2 regions of the Bacillus altitudinis genome follow, and region 2 is predicted to be linked to the other one. Evidence: riboswitches for the same ligand, from Rfam matches in the RefSeq annotation. Region 2 holds a riboswitch; the other holds the start of a gene.
What was found. A riboswitch is a leader RNA that binds a small molecule or an ion and turns the genes downstream of it on or off. The one in region 2 is predicted to bind S-adenosylmethionine.
Positions count from the first base shown of each region.

Region 1 (4,424 bases), 1.7 Mb from region 2:
GGACATTTTGGCCGGATAGGAAAGAATGGATTCGACTGCTCCGAGGCTGACGGCGAATACAGGTAATGTGACGCCATCGACCAATTCTTTGACAGCCGCTTGGTTTTCTAGTTCAAATGAAAGAACAGCACCTGCACCGCTCGCCTGCTTCCGCTGAATGTCTGCCCCTGGGTGATCATCTAATCCTGGGTAATATATTTTTTTGACCGCAGGATGTTCTTTTAGAAATGTAGCCAGTTCTAATGCGGTTTGACTGGCTTTTTCTAATCTGACTTGAAGGGTCTTTAATCCTCTGAGCACAAGCCAGCAATCCTGTACGCCAAGCACCGCCCCGAAGGAGTTTTGCAGCGAATAAAGTTCGTCTCCTAGCTTCTCATCTTTCACCACGGCTAAGCCTGACAGTACATCACTGTGGCCGCTTAAAAATTTCGTTGCACTGTGCAGCACAACGTCTACACCAAGGTCCAGCGGACGCTGAAGCGCAGGCGTTAAAAACGTATTATCTAAGAAAGTCAGACAGTCATGTTCTTTCGCAATCTGTACGACACCTTCAATATCCGTAATACCGAGTGTAGGGTTTGACGGTGTTTCCATGTAAATGACTTTTGTATTTGATTGAATGCCTTGTTTCACTTCATTCAAATTGGTCATGTCCACAAAGGTATGCTCAATCCCAAATCTTGAAAGAACTTGGGTGATCATTCGGAAAGTCCCTCCGTACACATCTCTTGTGACAAGGACATGATCTCCTTTTGATAATAGAAGAAAAGCGGTTGAAATGGCTGCCATACCTGACGCAAAGGCAAGCCCTCTCGTTCCTCCTTCTAGCGCTGCAATGGTATCCTCCAATGCCTGACGTGTAGGGGTGCCTGATCTGGAGTAGTCATATTGACCAAAGTCATCGAAGCTGCTTTGGTGAAACGTCGATGCATGTTGAATCGGTACACTGACTGCACCTGTTGAACGGTCTGTTTTAAACGCATTATGAACGAGTTGTGTTTCTAGTGTCCAATCGTGTGTGGTCATTTCGTGTGTACCTCCTCTTTCACATTTGATAGTGCCTGTTTCAGGTCTGCTTTTAGATCCTCCACATGCTCAATCCCGACTGAGAAACGGAGCAATTTGTTACAAACACCGTTTGCGATGCGAATCTCTTCTGGGATGTCCATATGGGTTTGCGTTGCAGGATACGTAATGAAGCTTTCGACTCCGCCAAGGCTTTCAGCAAAACAAATCGTTTTCAGCTTCTTTAAAAATGGATTGACCCAGTCCTCTTTGGCTACTCGGAATGACAGCATGCCTCCCTTTCCTGGGTAAAGCACATCTTGAATTTCCGGCTGCTGCTTTAGAAAGTCAGCTAATTCCTTCGCATTAGCTTCGTGCTGGCGCATTCTCAGCGCCAATGTTTTCATTCCTCTCATTAAAAGCCATGAGTCAAATGGAGATAAAACCGCTCCGATGGCGTTTTGATGCTGGAACATGTCTTCCGATAGCTGCTCCCCATTTGTGACGACAAGTCCGGCAAGAACATCGTTATGTCCGCCTAAATATTTGGTTGCACTATGAATGACAATGTCTGCTCCGAGTGTAATCGGTTTTTGCAAGACGGGCGTATAAAAGGTGTTATCCACAATGACCAATGCACCGTGATCTTTTGCGATTTTCGCAACCTTTTGAATATCCGCTTCCTGCATGAGTGGGTTTGTTGGCGTTTCAATAAAGACGGCTTTTGTATTTGGCGTCATTTTAGAGCGTAAACAGTCTTCATCTGAAAAATCATCATAAACAAAGCGCAGTCCGTACTTTTTCCATTCGTTTTCAAATAGACGGTATGTACCGCCATATAAATCTGATGAAACAATGAGTTCATCCCCGCTCTCAAACAGCGCCATGATCGTTTGGATGGCAGCCATTCCCGAACTGAAGGCAAAACCGGCCGTTCCTTCTTCGAGTGAAGCAATCGCATCTTCTACAAGCTGCCTTGTTGGGTTTTTCGTTCGAATATAATCAAATCCTGTTGATTCCCCAATGCCTCTATGTCTGTAAGCTGTTGAAAGATAAACGGGAGGACTGACAGTACCAGTCACCTCTTCGCTGCGGTTTCCAATTTGCGCTAACTTCGTTTCCACATGTTCTGTCATTTGACACCATCCTAAGTAAAAATCTAATTTCAAAACAGAAAAACCCCTTCTTCATAAGAAGAAGGGGTTTAATCGCTTCCTCTTATCTTCCAAGCAAAAAAGCTGCTTGCTGGATTTAGCACCTTGGTACATCACATGAAGTGATGCATACCGGTTGCTGAGGTTTCAAAGGGCCAGTCCCTCCACCTCTCACGATAAGAATGTGTTGTCTGTCTGTTCTAATTCTTAATACTGTAACGCATTAAACCTCATTTTTCAAGGGGAAATGTAACGATTAATTAAAATTTTCTGTATTTTGTAGCAGATTGGATGTCAGCCAATTTGATTGCATGTTAGCATATAGGAACAACGCTGTTTTTCGTGTTACAATGAATGGAAACGTTTCACTTATGATGAATTTGGTTAGCTGGAGGAATGGATTATGGTGAAGAAAACAGGCATCATTCAAGAAGAAACCTTACAGTCAAAAGAACTTGGGGCAGATATGACCATTTTGATTTATTTGCCAGTCAATTACTCCCCCCTTTATACATATCATGTCATCATTGCACAAGATGGTCATGATTATTTCCGTCTAGGTAAAATAGGCAGACAGGCGGAAAAATTAATGCAAAATAAAGAAATGGAACGCTCGATTATCATTGGTGTCCCATATGAAAATGTTACTGAAAGACGAAATACGTATCATCCAGACGGACCAAAGTTCGAGGCGTATAAACGCTTTTTGGCAAATGAACTAGTTCCGTATATTGATGAACACTATCCAACGTATCAAGTTGGATCAGGTCGTACATTTATTGGTGATTCATTAGGTGCTACGATCTCACTTATGACAGCCATTGATTATCCTTCGTTATTTGGCGGACTGATTTTGCAGTCTCCTTACGTGGATGAGTCTGTTCTGCAAGCAGTCAAACAGTCATCATCCCTTGCTCATTATGCCATTATCCATCAAATCGGGTTAGAAGAAACAGCTGTGAAAACGACAGATGGGCAAGTGCTTGACTTTATTCAGCCGAACGAAGAATTAAAGGTCCTTTTGGAGAAGTCCGGTGCGGATTATTTATTTGAGACATTCGAAGGCGATCATAAATGGACGTTTTGGCAGCCGCTCATTTCACCTTCGTTAAAAAGAATGCTCCCATATTCGTTAATCAACTGAATTTTGTTATAATAAAAAATAATAAATACTTTCTTAATCAGGAGGGAACATGATGAAATACGGAGTTGTTTTATTTCCATCAAAAAAATTGCAAGACATTGCGAACTCTTATCGGAAACGTTATGATCCGAACTATGCACTCATACCACCTCATTTAACATTAAGAACACCTTTTGAATTAACGGATCTAGAAGCAGCTGAGGTCGTCTCCACCTTGCGAGAGTACGCAAAAAATGCTTCTCCTATTACGTTACGTATTAAAAAATTCAGTTCATTCGCTCCTGTAAACAACGTGATTTATATGAAAGTAGAACCGAACGAAGAATTAATGACTCTCAATGAGAAGTTGTACACTGATCCGCTTGCTGGTACACCTGAATATGCATTTGTTCCGCATGTGACAGTGGCTCAAAAGTTATCAGACGATGAGCATTCAGACGTTCTAGGCACATTGAAGCTGAGAAAAATTGACCACGAGGAAACGGTTGACCGCTTCCACCTTTTATATCAATTAGAGAACGGTTCTTGGACCGTTTATGAAACATTTATCTTAGGAGAAGAGGGTTAAAGACATTTGAATACAGTCATCGTAAAAGAACAAACACAACGAGAAGATGCTTATTATGTTCGAAAAGAAGTTTTCGTAAAAGAACAAGAAGTCCCGTTAGAGATCGAAATTGATGAACTTGAGGACGAAGCCATTCACTTTGTCATTTATAATGATGACAACAAACCACAAGCTGCTGCTAGACTGCGCATAATTGAAGGTCATAAGGCAAAGCTTGAACGAATTTGTGTATTAAAAGAGGCGCGCTCTTTCGGTCTTGGCCACCAGCTTTTAGAAGCACTTGAGTCTGAAGCGATGGCAAACGGAGCGAAAGAAGCTGTCATGCATGCACAAGTCCAAGCTCTTCCTTTCTACGAAAAGAAAGGCTACAAAGCCGTTTCAGAACCGTTTGAAGAAGCAGGAATTACACATGTCAAAATGACAAAAACACTATCCGTTTAACGAAAATAAAAAGCCAGGGCATCATGGATGCTCTGGCTTTTTATTGATTCCATCTCGTTCGCTCAGGAAGAAAGCGCAGTCATTTAGACGTAAGTATTGATATGAACGCCCT
Region 1 is NZ_CP009108.1:2,115,414-2,119,837, reverse strand. Features, by position in the region: gene metC (cystathionine beta-lyase) at 1-1,026, opposite strand, end outside; gene ID12_RS10620 (methionine biosynthesis PLP-dependent protein) at 1,023-2,141, opposite strand; SAM riboswitch class I at 2,221-2,342, opposite strand; gene ID12_RS10615 (esterase family protein) at 2,563-3,303, shown strand; gene ID12_RS10610 (YjcG family protein) at 3,356-3,871, shown strand; gene ID12_RS10605 (GNAT family N-acetyltransferase) at 3,878-4,312, shown strand; gene ID12_RS10600 (hypothetical protein) at 4,396-4,424, opposite strand, start outside.
Region 1: it holds a riboswitch for S-adenosylmethionine, as region 2 does, so the genes downstream of both, ID12_RS10620 (methionine biosynthesis PLP-dependent protein) here and ID12_RS01010 (methionine ABC transporter ATP-binding protein) in region 2, are expected to answer to the same signal.

Region 2 (4,424 bases):
AAGGCTCAAGGTGAACGGCACCAGCACTCACTAAGTTGTAATCTTTGTTTGATTTATTTTCTTCGTTCAAGTAAGGGATATGTTGGAAAAAGTTCGCATCCACTTCTTTTTCAGCTAATGCTTTGTTGTACATTTTATAATCGCTCAGTACTTTCACTTTTAGATCGTAGCCTTTTTCTTTTAGAAGTGGTTTTGCTTCTTCAAGAATCTCGGCATGTGGTGTTTTTGAAGCGGCAACCGTGATGGTTTTGTTATCGCTTGCGTTATTTGATGAACCGCAAGCAGCTAAAATGCCTGCAAATGCTAGAAATAGTGCACTTAAAATCAATTTCTTCATGAATAATTCCTCCCTTAACGTTTATCAATTTTATTTGTAATCAAATCACCGATTATTTGAATGATAAAGACGATGATCAGAATAAACACAGTGGCTACAAGTGTGACATCTGTATTACCAGATTGGTATCCTTCTACATAAGCAAGGTCACCAAGTCCGCCTGCTCCAATTGCTCCTGCAATCGCAGTAGAGCCAATCAGAGCAATCGCTGTTACAGTAATTCCTGAAATAAGGGCTGGCAGTGATTCTGGAAGCAATACTTTGAAAATTATGGTCGACGTTTTTGCTCCCATAGATCGTGCTGCTTCAATGACTCCTTTGTCTACTTCACGCAGTGCAATTTCGACAAGACGTGCGTAGAAAGGGGCTGAGCCAATGACAAGGGCTGGTAATGCTGCATTTGGACCTAATATCGTGCCCATAATTAGTTTAGTAAATCCTAATAATAGAATGATTAATATGATAAAGGGAATCGATCTGAAAATGTTGACTACTGCGCCGATGACAGCATTAATTGGTTTGTTTTCCCACAAACCGCCTTTACTTGTCAAAAAGAGCAACAGCCCAAGGATGATGCCGATAGCAAAAGCAAACGCTAATGCAATGAGTGTCATATAGACCGTTTCACCCGTCGCGTTCCAAATAACCTCTAGATCAACGTTCGGAAACCATTTCTCAAACATGTGTCATCACCTCGATTTCAACCTGTTTGCTTTGGATATAGGCGATGGCTTTTTCAACTTCGTTCTCGTCTCCATTAATATGGATAAAGAGTGTTCCAAACGCGCCTTCCTGCGTTTGAGAAATCTTTCCTTGCAGGATGTTCACATCGACCTTGAAGGATCGAATAATTTCCGTGATCAGCGGCTGTTCGGCAGAATCTCCAATAAAGGACAACCTGACGACCTGACCTTCTTTTACTCTCTCTAGGACGTGCTCGATCGTTTCTTTTGCTTCTTCTGGTTCAGCAAGCTGTTTCACGAATCGCTTCGTCATTTCTTCTTTCGGCTGTCTGAAGACACGTAATACTTCGCCTTCTTCGACAATACGGCCATTCTCCATCACTGCCACACGGTGACAAATTTTGCGAATGACGTGCATTTCATGTGTGATCAATACAATGGTGAGTCCTAGTCGTTTATTAATATCGGCTAAAAGCTCAAGGATGGAATCCGTTGTTTGTGGATCAAGCGCAGAAGTGGCTTCGTCACATAGCAGAACTTTTGGGTCATTCGCTAATGCTCTCGCAATCCCTACACGCTGCTTTTGCCCGCCGCTGAGCTGAGAAGGATATGCATTTTCTTTTCCTTCTAAACCGACCAATTTAATCAGTTCGTTTGCACGAGCTCTCCGTTTTGACGTTGGTACACCTGCGATCTCGAGCGGGAACATAATATTTTGTCTCACTGTTCTTGACCAGAGCAAGTTAAAGTGTTGGAAAATCATGCTGATTTCTTGTCTTGCTTTCCGAAGTTTCGCATTCGATACTTCATTGATCCGGTTGCCTGCCACTTCAACGATTCCTTCTGTTGGCAACTCCAGACCGTTTAATAGGCGAATCAAGGAGCTTTTCCCAGCGCCGCTATACCCGATAATTCCGAATATTTCACCTTTATCGATATCCAAGTTGACGTCTTTCACGGCATCAACATTTCCGCTTTTTGAAAGATACGTTTTTGATACATTCTGTAAATGGATCACAGTCTGTTCACCTGCTTTCTTGCTGAATCTATAGGTTGCCATCACATACGTTCAATTATTCTTCCGACTGTTATGACGCTAGCCTGACGCAAGGTCAGTAAAAAAGACCTAACTGCAACGCAAGCAGAAAGGCCTTTTATATCAAATACGCCTTTCTCTCATCTTTCAAAGCGTTGCGGCTTTGAGTGAATTGGCACCAATTTCAGCTATGCTGACGGTTGCCGGGTTTCATAGGGCACGTCCCTCCACCTCTCTTAATAAGAGAAAATATGTTGTTTTATGTGATGTTCATGTTTTTACTAACGTAGAATATCATGCTATCTGAGATATGTCAACGCTGTAAATCGCTAATTTCCAAGTAAACGACTACGTTATCATTTTTCGAAAAAAACCGTTCGTCAGCCAAAGTACCGCTTCTAGTCTTAGAAGAGCTCGAAATGAGCCTTTCACTTTCACTTGTCCTCTGCTGATCAGCTGCTGTAAGGACATGTCTCCATCTAATAATTGCAAAATCTCTTTTCGCTCACCATAAAAGATGAGATCCGATAACTCAATTGCAGGTAGTTTCTTCACTTCACCACGTTCATCCACAATCAATGTACAAGAGTCCGTTTCCGCCTCAAATGTAATCTTCAAGGATGATGATGAGAGCAACGGCTTTAACAATAATCGCTGCCCTGCACTTCCATGGGCTTTCACATTTTCCACATGTATAACCTCCCTGTCATTTGGTTATACATAACATTTCTCTACAAACATCGGCTTGTCCTTTATAAATAGCTCGACAAATTTTCAAATGAATTGCTTGAAATATGACAAAAAACCGCTTTATTTAGCGGTTTCAATCATTTCGTGAAGATATGGAACGGAGTGAAAGGCATAGCCTTTTTGCACGATTTCACCCTTTTTAAACAGGAGAAAGCAAGGGACACTTTCGATCTCAAATGCTTTTGCAAAACTTGGCGAGTAATTTAAGTTATTTTCATAAAAAGGAACTTCCGGCTGCATGGCATCAACCACTGCCAGCATCTTCTTTGCCAGCTGGCATGTTCCGCAAAATGGTGTATATAAGTACAAAAGAAATAAATCGTCCTCTATCTCCTTGAATTCATGCTCTTCAATCTCTTTCATATACGTCACCCTTATAAATATTTCGAATGAACATCAATGTTTGCAGCTAATAGAATAGATGCAATGTGGGCTGACGGTGAAGCGGCCACTTCGCGGTACGTTCTGTCGACAAAAAGATGCAGTGCTTCAGGGAATTCTTTTCGGAATTGCTTCCGCAGTTTGTCGCCAGCATCGTCACTGTCTGCTAATATGTAAACGTCTTTCCCGAATAAATCGTCCACAAGCTGATCCAGCTTCGATGTACTGATCGTGCCATTGGTGCAAATGATGGTAACAGGTTCACTTATGACTTCTTTTAGCTTCTGTTTATCTGATTTACCTTCTACAATGATGACCTTTTCTATCTCGACATTCATCACGATCACCTGGCCCTTTTGACGTTGATTCACTTCTTCCTTAGATTACAATCTTTCATTCGGGTTGTAAAGATTGGGCACTTGATCAACAAAAAGGCTGTAGCATTCACTCACTACAGCCTTATCTGTGATTAGCACCAGCCATTTTCATCGTCACAGTCTACATATTTTTCAGTCCCATGGGTCAACGTATCTGACAGACGATAAAAACGGTTTTGATCATAGGAATAACCTGATTTTAATTCATATTGATTTTCACTAATCATCGTGCCAATCTCTTCGTTTTGATGGTAAAGCACCATGCCGCTCTCTTTGAATCGTCCAGTGACATGCTCTGTTATATCCACCTGTTCTTTTTGAAAAGACAAATTGGACACCCCCCCCATAAAGGTAGAGTGTCCAATTTCACATGAATTAGTCTTCTTTTGTCATTTCTTCATATTGCTCAGCTGTCATTAAGTTCTCGATTTCAGACGCATCCGCTGGCTCTACTACGATCATCCAAGCTTTTTCGTATGGAGAGTCGTTGACGAACTCTGGACTGTCATCAAGCTCATCGTTCACTTCAACGATTGTGCCGTTAATCGGTGCGTATAGTTCAGAAACTGTTTTGACTGATTCTACACTTCCGAAAGGCTCGTCCGCTGTGATTTTGTCTCCTACTTCAGGAAGCTCAACGAACACGATATCCCCTAGCTCAGATTGAGCAAAATGCGTAATACCGATACGCACCTTATCTCCTTCTACTTTGACCCATTCATGTTCTTCTGAATAACGTAAATCTTTTGGTGTGCTCATTTCATACCCCTCCAGTCTTTTCTTACAATCTATATTGAAGATACCACAATCTGAATGAAAGTTACATCATTTCCAGACGCTTTTAAATGTATCTTCATTAA
Region 2 is NZ_CP009108.1:187,695-192,118, forward strand. Features, by position in the region: gene metQ (methionine ABC transporter substrate-binding lipoprotein MetQ) at 1-337, opposite strand, end outside; gene ID12_RS01005 (methionine ABC transporter permease) at 352-1,020, opposite strand; gene ID12_RS01010 (methionine ABC transporter ATP-binding protein) at 1,013-2,038, opposite strand; SAM riboswitch class I at 2,194-2,302, opposite strand; gene ID12_RS01015 (SCP2 sterol-binding domain-containing protein) at 2,405-2,746, opposite strand; gene ID12_RS01020 (thioredoxin family protein) at 2,867-3,169, opposite strand; gene ID12_RS01025 (toprim domain-containing protein) at 3,181-3,525, opposite strand; gene ID12_RS01030 (YusG family protein) at 3,657-3,893, opposite strand; gene gcvH (glycine cleavage system protein GcvH) at 3,940-4,323, opposite strand; gene ID12_RS01040 (arsenate reductase family protein) at 4,390-4,424, opposite strand, start outside.